Regions from separate parts of the Paenibacillus mobilis genome, predicted to be linked through region 1. Evidence: riboswitches for the same ligand, from Rfam matches in the RefSeq annotation. Region 1 holds a riboswitch; the other holds the start of a gene.
What was found. A riboswitch is a leader RNA that binds a small molecule or an ion and turns the genes downstream of it on or off. The one in region 1 is predicted to bind FMN.
Positions count from the first base shown of each region.

Region 2: linked by a shared signal. The riboswitch ahead of AC3ZPD_RS20510 (DMT family transporter) and the one ahead of ribD (bifunctional diaminohydroxyphosphoribosylaminopyrimidine deaminase/5-amino-6-(5-phosphoribosylamino)uracil reductase RibD) in region 1 are both predicted to bind FMN.

Region 1 is NZ_JBZCMS010000002.1:442,507-446,716, forward strand. It holds gene AC3ZPD_RS05275 (riboflavin synthase) at 1-494, opposite strand, end outside; gene ribD (bifunctional diaminohydroxyphosphoribosylaminopyrimidine deaminase/5-amino-6-(5-phosphoribosylamino)uracil reductase RibD) at 498-1,640, opposite strand; FMN riboswitch at 1,911-2,082, opposite strand; gene AC3ZPD_RS05285 (peptidylprolyl isomerase) at 2,284-2,715, opposite strand; gene lysA (diaminopimelate decarboxylase) at 2,910-4,210, opposite strand, start outside.
Region 2 is NZ_JBZCMS010000015.1:8,473-12,682, forward strand. It holds gene AC3ZPD_RS20500 (ABC transporter permease) at 1-106, shown strand, start outside; gene AC3ZPD_RS20505 (carbohydrate ABC transporter permease) at 125-1,057, shown strand; gene AC3ZPD_RS20510 (DMT family transporter) at 1,199-2,155, opposite strand; FMN riboswitch at 2,272-2,419, opposite strand; gene AC3ZPD_RS20515 (ArsR/SmtB family transcription factor) at 2,514-2,825, opposite strand; gene AC3ZPD_RS20520 (methyl-accepting chemotaxis protein) at 2,984-4,210, opposite strand, start outside.

The sequences.
Region 1 (4,210 bases):
AATGTATGCGGAATGATGGAGACCGAAAATTGTTCGTTTTCCAGCTCCGCCACGGTCAAGCTTATTCCATCGATCGTTATGGAGCCTTGCGCAACAATGTATTTGAGCAGCCCCGCAGGTTCCGGCCTAACCGTATATACCACCGCATTGTAATCCCGTTTGACGTTTATAATAATGCCGGTTCCGTCCACATGTCCCTGAACGATGTGGCCGCCGAATCGTCCCCCGGCCGACATCGCCCTTTCCAGGTTCAGTTTTTGCCCGCTGGACAGCTTCGACAAATTGGTGTGCTTATACGTTTGAGGCATGACGTCAACCGTAAAAGATGAGGTACTCATGCTGGTTACGGTCAGGCAGACGCCGTTGACCGCGATGCTGTCTCCCAGAGCCATGTCCTCCATGATTTTGTGGGCTTCGATGCCAAGCAGCATCGCTTCGCCGCTCCGGCTTACGGATTTCAGACGGCCCACTTCCTCAACCAGTCCCGTGAACAAGGTTTATCCCTCCCAACTTGGTGTTCCCGTAATCAATAGATCGTTGCCTGCCGGAGTGACCTGAACATCGGTTAAGGTTACGGCCTGGTTCATCAGGTCGGGTCCGGCAAAACCAAAGCTGTCGCGTCCCCCGCTGCCAATCAGCTTGGGAGCAAGGAACAGCTGAATTTCATCCGCGAGTTTTTCCGCAAGAAAGGAACCGCTGATTGCTCCCCCGCCTTCTACAAGCACGGAAGAAACGCCGATTTGAGCGAGCTGTTCCAGACCCGATTTCAAATCGACCCGTTCGCCGCCTCCGCAGATTAGAACACGGGCTCCCCTGGCTTCGAGCCTCTGCTGTTTATCCGGTAGCCCATGGGCCTCCGTTGTCAGGATTAGCGTTTCGCCCTGAGCCCGGCCGCCGGCTTCAAGCACCCTCGCGTCCTCGGGAATACGCAGCTTGGAATCCACAATGACGCGAACCGGCGACAATCCAGGTACGGCCAGGCGCGTATCCAGCGACGGGTTGTCTGCGATAACCGTGTTTACCCCGACCAAAATGGCCGCATGCTGATGACGCATCGTGTGTACGAGGTTTCGGGCGGCTTCGCCGGTGACCCATTTGCTGTCGCCCGTTCGCGTAGCGATTTTCCCATCCAGCGTGCTGGCTGTTTTCAAAGTGACAAAAGGAAGTCCCGTTGTAATAAACTTGATAAATTTTTTGTTTAACTGCACGGCTTCTTTTTCTAGGATCCCTGCAGTTACTTCAATCCCCGCTTCCCTCAGCATGGAAATGCCTCTGCCTGAAACCTGTGGATTCGGGTCCTGACAGGCCACCACCACACGGGTTACCCCGGCTTCAATCAGCCTTTTGCTGCATGGCGGCGTAGCGCCGTAATGGCTGCAGGGCTCCAGGGTGACGTAAACCGTGCTACCCGCCGCGCGATCGCCAGCCATATTCAGCGCCTGCACCTCGGCATGTCCTTCTCCCCGTTTTAAATGCGCCCCCATGCCAACGATCGCCCCATCCCGCACAACCACAGAACCGACAACCGGGTTGATGCCCGTCTGTCCCTGCGTATGCCTGGCCATCTCCAGCGCCAGCGACATATAATATTCGTCATTCACAGGCTGCAGATTCACGTCCCCCGTAGGTGCCCATTGCATGTTGTCCTGATGCTCCTTTCACGTAAAATTTCGAACCCTGCGGAGTTTTAAAAATGCAAAAACCCCGGCCAATGGCCGGGGCAACAGGAGTTTAATACGATACCAAATAAAACGATGTCAACTGAATTCCCGGAAAAAAGCTGCCGGAAAACCATCAGCCGAGTCTTACGGCGTCACCAAACAAAACGAATGGATTTATCCGTTTCAGACTCATCATCGATCATTAAAGAAACCTGCACAAAACGCTTATCAAAAAGCAGCAAGCTTCCGTATCTCCTTCTCCCATCCAGACTATACTGTCGGTCCCGGAATTTCACCGGCTCAGCCGCATTTCCGTCAGTTAAACGGACAATTGCGGGTCACGGACTGAGGCGCAAGATCTGATCTTATCAGACCGGCCATCACCGTCGGTCGGGATTTTCACCCTGCCCCGAAGGATACGATATGAAATTGTTAGGTTAGCAGCCTGGATTCGAATCTTCGGCTGCTAACTTGTTTTGAATAGTAGCACTTATTGTCAGCTAATGCAATATGCAAATTCACACGGTTTTCAGAAACGCAGCCATTTCCTTTGCGACGAACCTTTAAAAAAAAGAGGCCCAGCATTTATGCCAGGCCTCTTTTTCACCTTAAATCCCCGTTATTACACTTCGTATACTTCGACGGTTTCCATACGGTCGCGTCCTTGGAAAGCGTCCACTTGGTCCATGCCGCTAACCACTTTGCCAAATACCGTGTGCTGGCCGTCCAAATGCGGCTGCGCTTCATAGCAGATGTAGAACTGGCTGCCGCCTGTGTTGCGTCCAGCGTGAGCCATAGCCAGCGATCCGCGTTCATGTTTGTTCGGATTGATTTCGCAGTTGATCGTGTAGCCAGGTCCGCCGGTGCCAGTGCCGTTCGGGCAGCCGCCTTGGGCTACGAAACCCGGAATCACGCGGTGAAAAACAAGGCCGTTGTAGAAGCCGGAGTTCGCCAGTTTTTCAAAGTTTGCCACCGTATTTGGAGCGTCTTTATCGAACAGGTCAAGAATGACTTCCCCGCCGTTCGCAAGTTTGATTTTTGCTTGTTTTGCCATTAGTGTTCAAGCCCCTTCCAGATTATGTTTCAATGTACAACATGTCCAGTTTACTATGAAAAGAAAGGGAGTGCAAAACAAACCCTCAATGCGAGAGAATGCTCAAAAGCGCATACCAGAGCTTTATGAGGCCTCCTGGAAACTTTTCAGCTCAAAAAAACAAAAGAAAAGACGGGTTTCCCCCGCCCTCTTCCTTATTTCAGCGAATGCTGTTTGCTGATTCGCTCGGGAATAACATCATTTGCGACAATATCGTTTAACGATTCCCGTTTTACGACCAAATCGCTTTCGCCCTCGTTAACGAATACCACCGCCGGGCGCGGAATCCGGTTATAATTGCTTGCCATGGAGTAGTTGTAAGCTCCCGTTGAAGCTACGGCCAGCAGGTCGCCTGCTTTCACTTCAGGCAATTCCAGGTCCCAGATCAGCATATCGCCGCTTTCGCAGGCTTTCCCGGCAACCGAAACGGTTTCGGCCGCCGCCTCGCCGGCCCGATTGGCCAGCATGGCTTCGTATTTCGAACCGTACAAAGCCGGACGAGGGTTATCGGTCATGCCTCCGTCAACGGATACGTATTTGCGGATCCCCGGAATGTTTTTGCTGGACCCAAGGGTATAAAGCGTAGTCCCGGCATCGCCGACAATGCTGCGGCCCGGCTCGATCCACACCTCGGGAAGCTGGTCATAAACGCCGGAGAAATGCCGTTTCACCGCATCCGTAATCGCCTTGACATAAACGGAGGCATGAAGCGGTGCGTCTTCGTCAGTATAACGGATGCCGAAACCTCCGCCAAGATTGATCACCTTAAAAACAAAGTCGAGCTCACGTTTTACTTTCACCGCAAATTCGGAAACCCGTTCTGCGGCAACCTGGAACCCTTCCACCTCGAAAATCTGCGAGCCGATATGGGAATGCAGACCCAGCAGATGAAGCTGCGGCAACCCGATTGCCGTCTTTACCGCCTCATAGGCAGCTCCGTTCGCCAGGTCAAAGCCGAATTTGGAATCGGTTTGGCCCGTCGAGATATATTCATGCGTGTGCGCTTCAACGCCGGGCGTAATCCGGAGCAGGACGTTTACTTTCACCCCGTTTTCAGCGGCCAGCGTGTTCAGCAGGTGCAGTTCGTCAAAGTTGTCGGCGACAAAACACCCGATCCGGGCGCTGATGGCCATTTGAATTTCGGCAGGCGTTTTGTTGTTCCCGTGAAAATGAATGCGCTGCGCCGGGAAGCCGGCTTTAAGCGCCGTAAACAGCTCGCCCTCCGACACCACATCCAGGCTCATGCCTTCTTCTTCCACCAGCCGGCACATCGCCAGGGTGCAAAAAGCCTTGCTTGCATATGCCACCTGGAAAGAAAGACCCGACTGCTGAAAAGCCTCTGTATATTCTCTGGCACGTTTGCGGATGAGGGCTTCGTCCATTATATATAACGGTGTCCCGTATTTTTCCTTAAGTTCTACTGTGTCACAGCCGCCGATCTCAAGATGGCCTTTGG
Region 2 (4,210 bases), on a different contig from region 1:
CTCGCTCGCCACGGCGGCCGGCATGTTCAAGACGGTGGTCAGCTTTATTCTTCTGTTCTCGGCCAATGCGCTGGCCAAACGAATGGGCGAGGAGAGATTGTTTTAGGAAAGGAGGAGAAAACCGATGGCTCAAAGCATGCCTGTCAAAAAAGTGTATAAACGGTTTCGCTCACCCAGCGACCTTATCTTCGATACCTTCAATGTATTATTCCTCGTTGGTTTGGCGGTCATCACGCTGTATCCGTTCATCAATACGCTTGCCGTATCGCTGAACGATGCAAATGATTCGATCCGGGGCGGCATTTTCCTTTGGCCGCGCCAGTTCAGTCTGGAAAGCTACCAATACGTATTTAAGGAAGCCACGATTTTTCACGCTACGCTGATTTCCATTTTGCGCACCGTGCTCGGTACGGTCATTACCGTATTCGCTTCGGCGATGGTAGCTTATACGATCAGCCGTCCTGAGTTTGTCCTGCGCAAATTCGTAACGGTGATGTTCGTACTCACGATGTATCTGAACGGGGGGCTGATCCCCAGCTACCTGCTGATCCGGGACCTACATCTGATCGGCAGCTTTTGGGTTTATATTGTGCCTGGCATCATCGGCGTGTTTAACATGATTGTTATCCGTTCCTTTATTGAAGGGCTGCCGGAAGGCATCATCGAATCGGCGCGAATGGACGGGGCGGGTGACTTCCGTACTTTCATGCAGATCGTGCTGCCTCTATCGCTGCCCGCTTTGGCGACGGTGGCCTTGTTCACGGGAGTCTACCAGTGGAATTCCTGGTTCGATGTCTTTCTTTACAACTCTCAGGTGCCTAATCTGAGCACCCTGCAGTATGAGCTGATGCGTATGCTGGCCAATTCGAACTCAAACTCTTCGATGACCTCAGCCTCCGCTTTTGCCAACAGCGGCAACAGCAACGCCAATTTCGTGACGCCGACCTCCATCCGGGCGACGATGACGATCGTGGCCAGCGTGCCGATGATCATCGTTTATCCGTTCCTGCAAAAATACTTTGTCAAAGGCATGACGCTCGGGGGCGTGAAAGGCTGAGCAGTCCTTTAGCAAAAAGGAATAGCCAGGCGCCGGGCAGAGCGGCGGCCGGCTATTTTGTTTTAGCGGCTAAAAAATGCCCTTCCGGCTTCCTGATAGGAAACGAAAAGGCATAGCGGTTCATTTATCGTTGTAAATCGATTAAGCCTGTTGTTCCTTCAAGCTCTGCTGACGAGAGATCGCAAACAGGACGGCCCAAATCAGAAGGAACCCGGTCAACTGGACAAGCGTAATTCTTTGATGATAAACAATCCAGTTAATGATGACACTGACCATTGGGAAGCTAAGCTCGGCCAAGGTGGCAATGGATGCTTTGGTATTTTTCAAACCTTTGTAGTAGAGCAGCAAGCTGAGCAGACCGGGCAGCACGGCTTGCAAAACGATGTTGATGACAATGCCGGCCACGGCGCCTTTATCGGAAGGAATATTCCAGGCTGCGCCTTGGTTTAACGTAATTACGAACAGCAAAGGCAGCGCCAAAATAAAACGAAGGGAGGTCACGGTTTCGTACTCCATTTTTCCAACCATCAAACGCCCCATGACGGTGGACCCTCCCCACAAAGCGGCCGCTCCCAGGGAGAGAAGGCTCCCTACCTCCACAAATTCGCTGACATGGCTGAATGGAAAATGAAGGCCGAAGGTCAGCAGATAAGTGCCGATCAAAGCAACCAGCAGCAGCCGGCCGAACATTTTGGGAAGCGTTTCTTTCAATAGAAACCGGGCAAGAATAATGGCGAACAGCGGCTGCAGCTTTTGAAGCAGAAGAACCGAGTTGAAGTTGACGGCAGTAGCCAAAGCCTGCGTGAACAAAATCGTAGCCAGCGCGGATCCGCCCCAGGATATAAAGAGCAGGGCCCCGACATGGCGGGCTTTCAGACCTCTCAGTTCAGAGCGGTGAGCCCATAAAACCGGGGCGGCAAACAGGAACAAAATAAGATGCTCCAGCAGCACGATTTGTGAAGAAGTCAGATACTTGGACAATAAAATCCGGAAGATCGGGTCCACACCCCAAAGGGCGGCCCCGAGAACAACCAGCCAAAAGCCGGTTTTAACGCTACGCTCACTGCGAATCGGTAATGCTTGGTCAATACTGGACATAATAGCCTCCTGCGGATCTTAAAAAAAGGAAAACCCCCGATTGTTTAAAAGCAATCGGGGGTGATCAAATAAACATGTAGGAGCAGGGCAAAGAAACCATGCCAAACACGATTATTGATGATCTTCTTCCATCCGGACTTTACCGTCGGCCTTGGAATTGCACCAAGTCAGTCGCTGAAGCAAACGACATCAGCGAGTCGCGGGCTAAGCTCTTTGCAGAGCATCACCGCCGGTCAGGAATTTCACCTTACCCCGAAGATCCTTAATAAATTTTAGTATAATGATTAATTTGAGAATACACGAAATGAGAAATAAAACATGCCAATAATGTTATTGACAGGCCGATTTCGAATGCTAATTAAAGCTCTTGTCCGATCCATTCAGCCAGCTGCTTTAAAGCGGCTTCGTTCCGGCGGTAATAAGTCCACTGTCCGCAACGCTTGGCTTCAAGCAGTCCGGATCTTTGAAGCATCGACAAATATTGCGAGGTTGTCGATTGGGACATTCCGGCCTTTTCTTGAATCGAACCCACACAAACGCCGCCCGTGAAATCCAAATCGTTCAAATGAGCGGATTGCGCTGGAAAATGCTGTTCCGGCTGTTTAAGCCACTGCAGCATTTGCAGCCTTGTTTCATTCGAAAGCGCCTTAAATATTAATGTATAGTCCATACGTTAATTATATTGGCCTTTTTCGATATGTCAATCCATCTTGCGGGGAAAAACAAACCTTTTGTCTCTTCTTAATGATTCGGATTGATCGAAGCATGAAAAAACCGGCATCTGCCGGTTTTTTGCTGCATTTTTTAAAAGCTATAAAAACGGGTAAGTTAAATTTTGAAGACTTGAATCGTTTTCTGAAGCTGGAAGACCGCCTGGGTCATCGCTTCGGTTTCAAGGGCTACATTTTCAATAGAAGAAATTTGTTCATTCATGGCTGCAGAGACTTGCTCGGTACCGGCAGCAGACTGTTCGGTGATGGATGAAATATTTTGAATGGAAGCGGAAATTTTGTGGGAAGCCTCCAGCATGGACTCGCTCTCCTCGCTGAAGACGGCGATTTGTTCGGAAATATAAGCAACGCTGTCGACGATTTGAGCAAAAATGCGTTCCGCTTCCTGAATCATTTCATTTTGCATGCTTACGATTTCTTCATTGGTATGTATATTCGCCGAAGCCTGTTTCACATCATGCTCGATGCTTTTGACCAGTTCAAACACTTTTTGGGTAGACGTCGTGGATTCTTCGGCCAGCTTGCGTACCTCCTGAGCGACGACAGCAAAACCGCGTCCATGCTCTCCGGCCCGCGCAGCTTCAATAGAAGCGTTCAGGGAGAGGAGGTTGGTCTGCTCGGCCAGCTCTGAAATGGTTTTGGTGATCAGGGTAATTCCTTTGGCATTTTGCGATAGTTTTTCGATCGATTGCGCAACCATACCCGTAGCTTCTACATTCCGTTTCATGCCTTCCGATTGTTCCTCGACGGACTGGCGGCCCGCTTCAACAAGCTTTAGCGTATGGGAGGAGCGCTCGTTCATTTCTCTGACGGAACCGGTATAATTCCCTACTTTGGTTTCGATAGATTGGATGGAATCCATCATGCCGCTGACATCTTCGGAGATTTGGCTGGCTCCGACGGCGAGTTCCCCGGATGATTGGGCTACCTGGGTCATGACGGTTTTTAATTCCTGGTGCCTTTCGGAGAGGCCGCTGCTGGTGTCCATGACTTGGCGTGAAATGGAGGTCACGTCGCCAAGGAGCTTCTTGAGCTTGTCCGTCATGCTGTTAAAGGTGCGGCTGATATCGCCCATCGTACCCGTTTCCGGCACGGTTGCTGTAAAATCGCCTTTGGCAATGCGGGCGGTCACGTTCGAGAGATTGTCAAACGTAGAAGAAAGCGTTTTCTCAAACAGACGCGACAAAGGGTAAGTGAGCGCTGTGAGCACAACCACGAGAACGATTCCGAGCAGCCAATGCCCGGTCAAAATTAAAGCGATCAAAAAAGGAACGGAGAACAGCACGGCAACCGCAAAGAAACCGGTTACAATTTTTCGTGACAT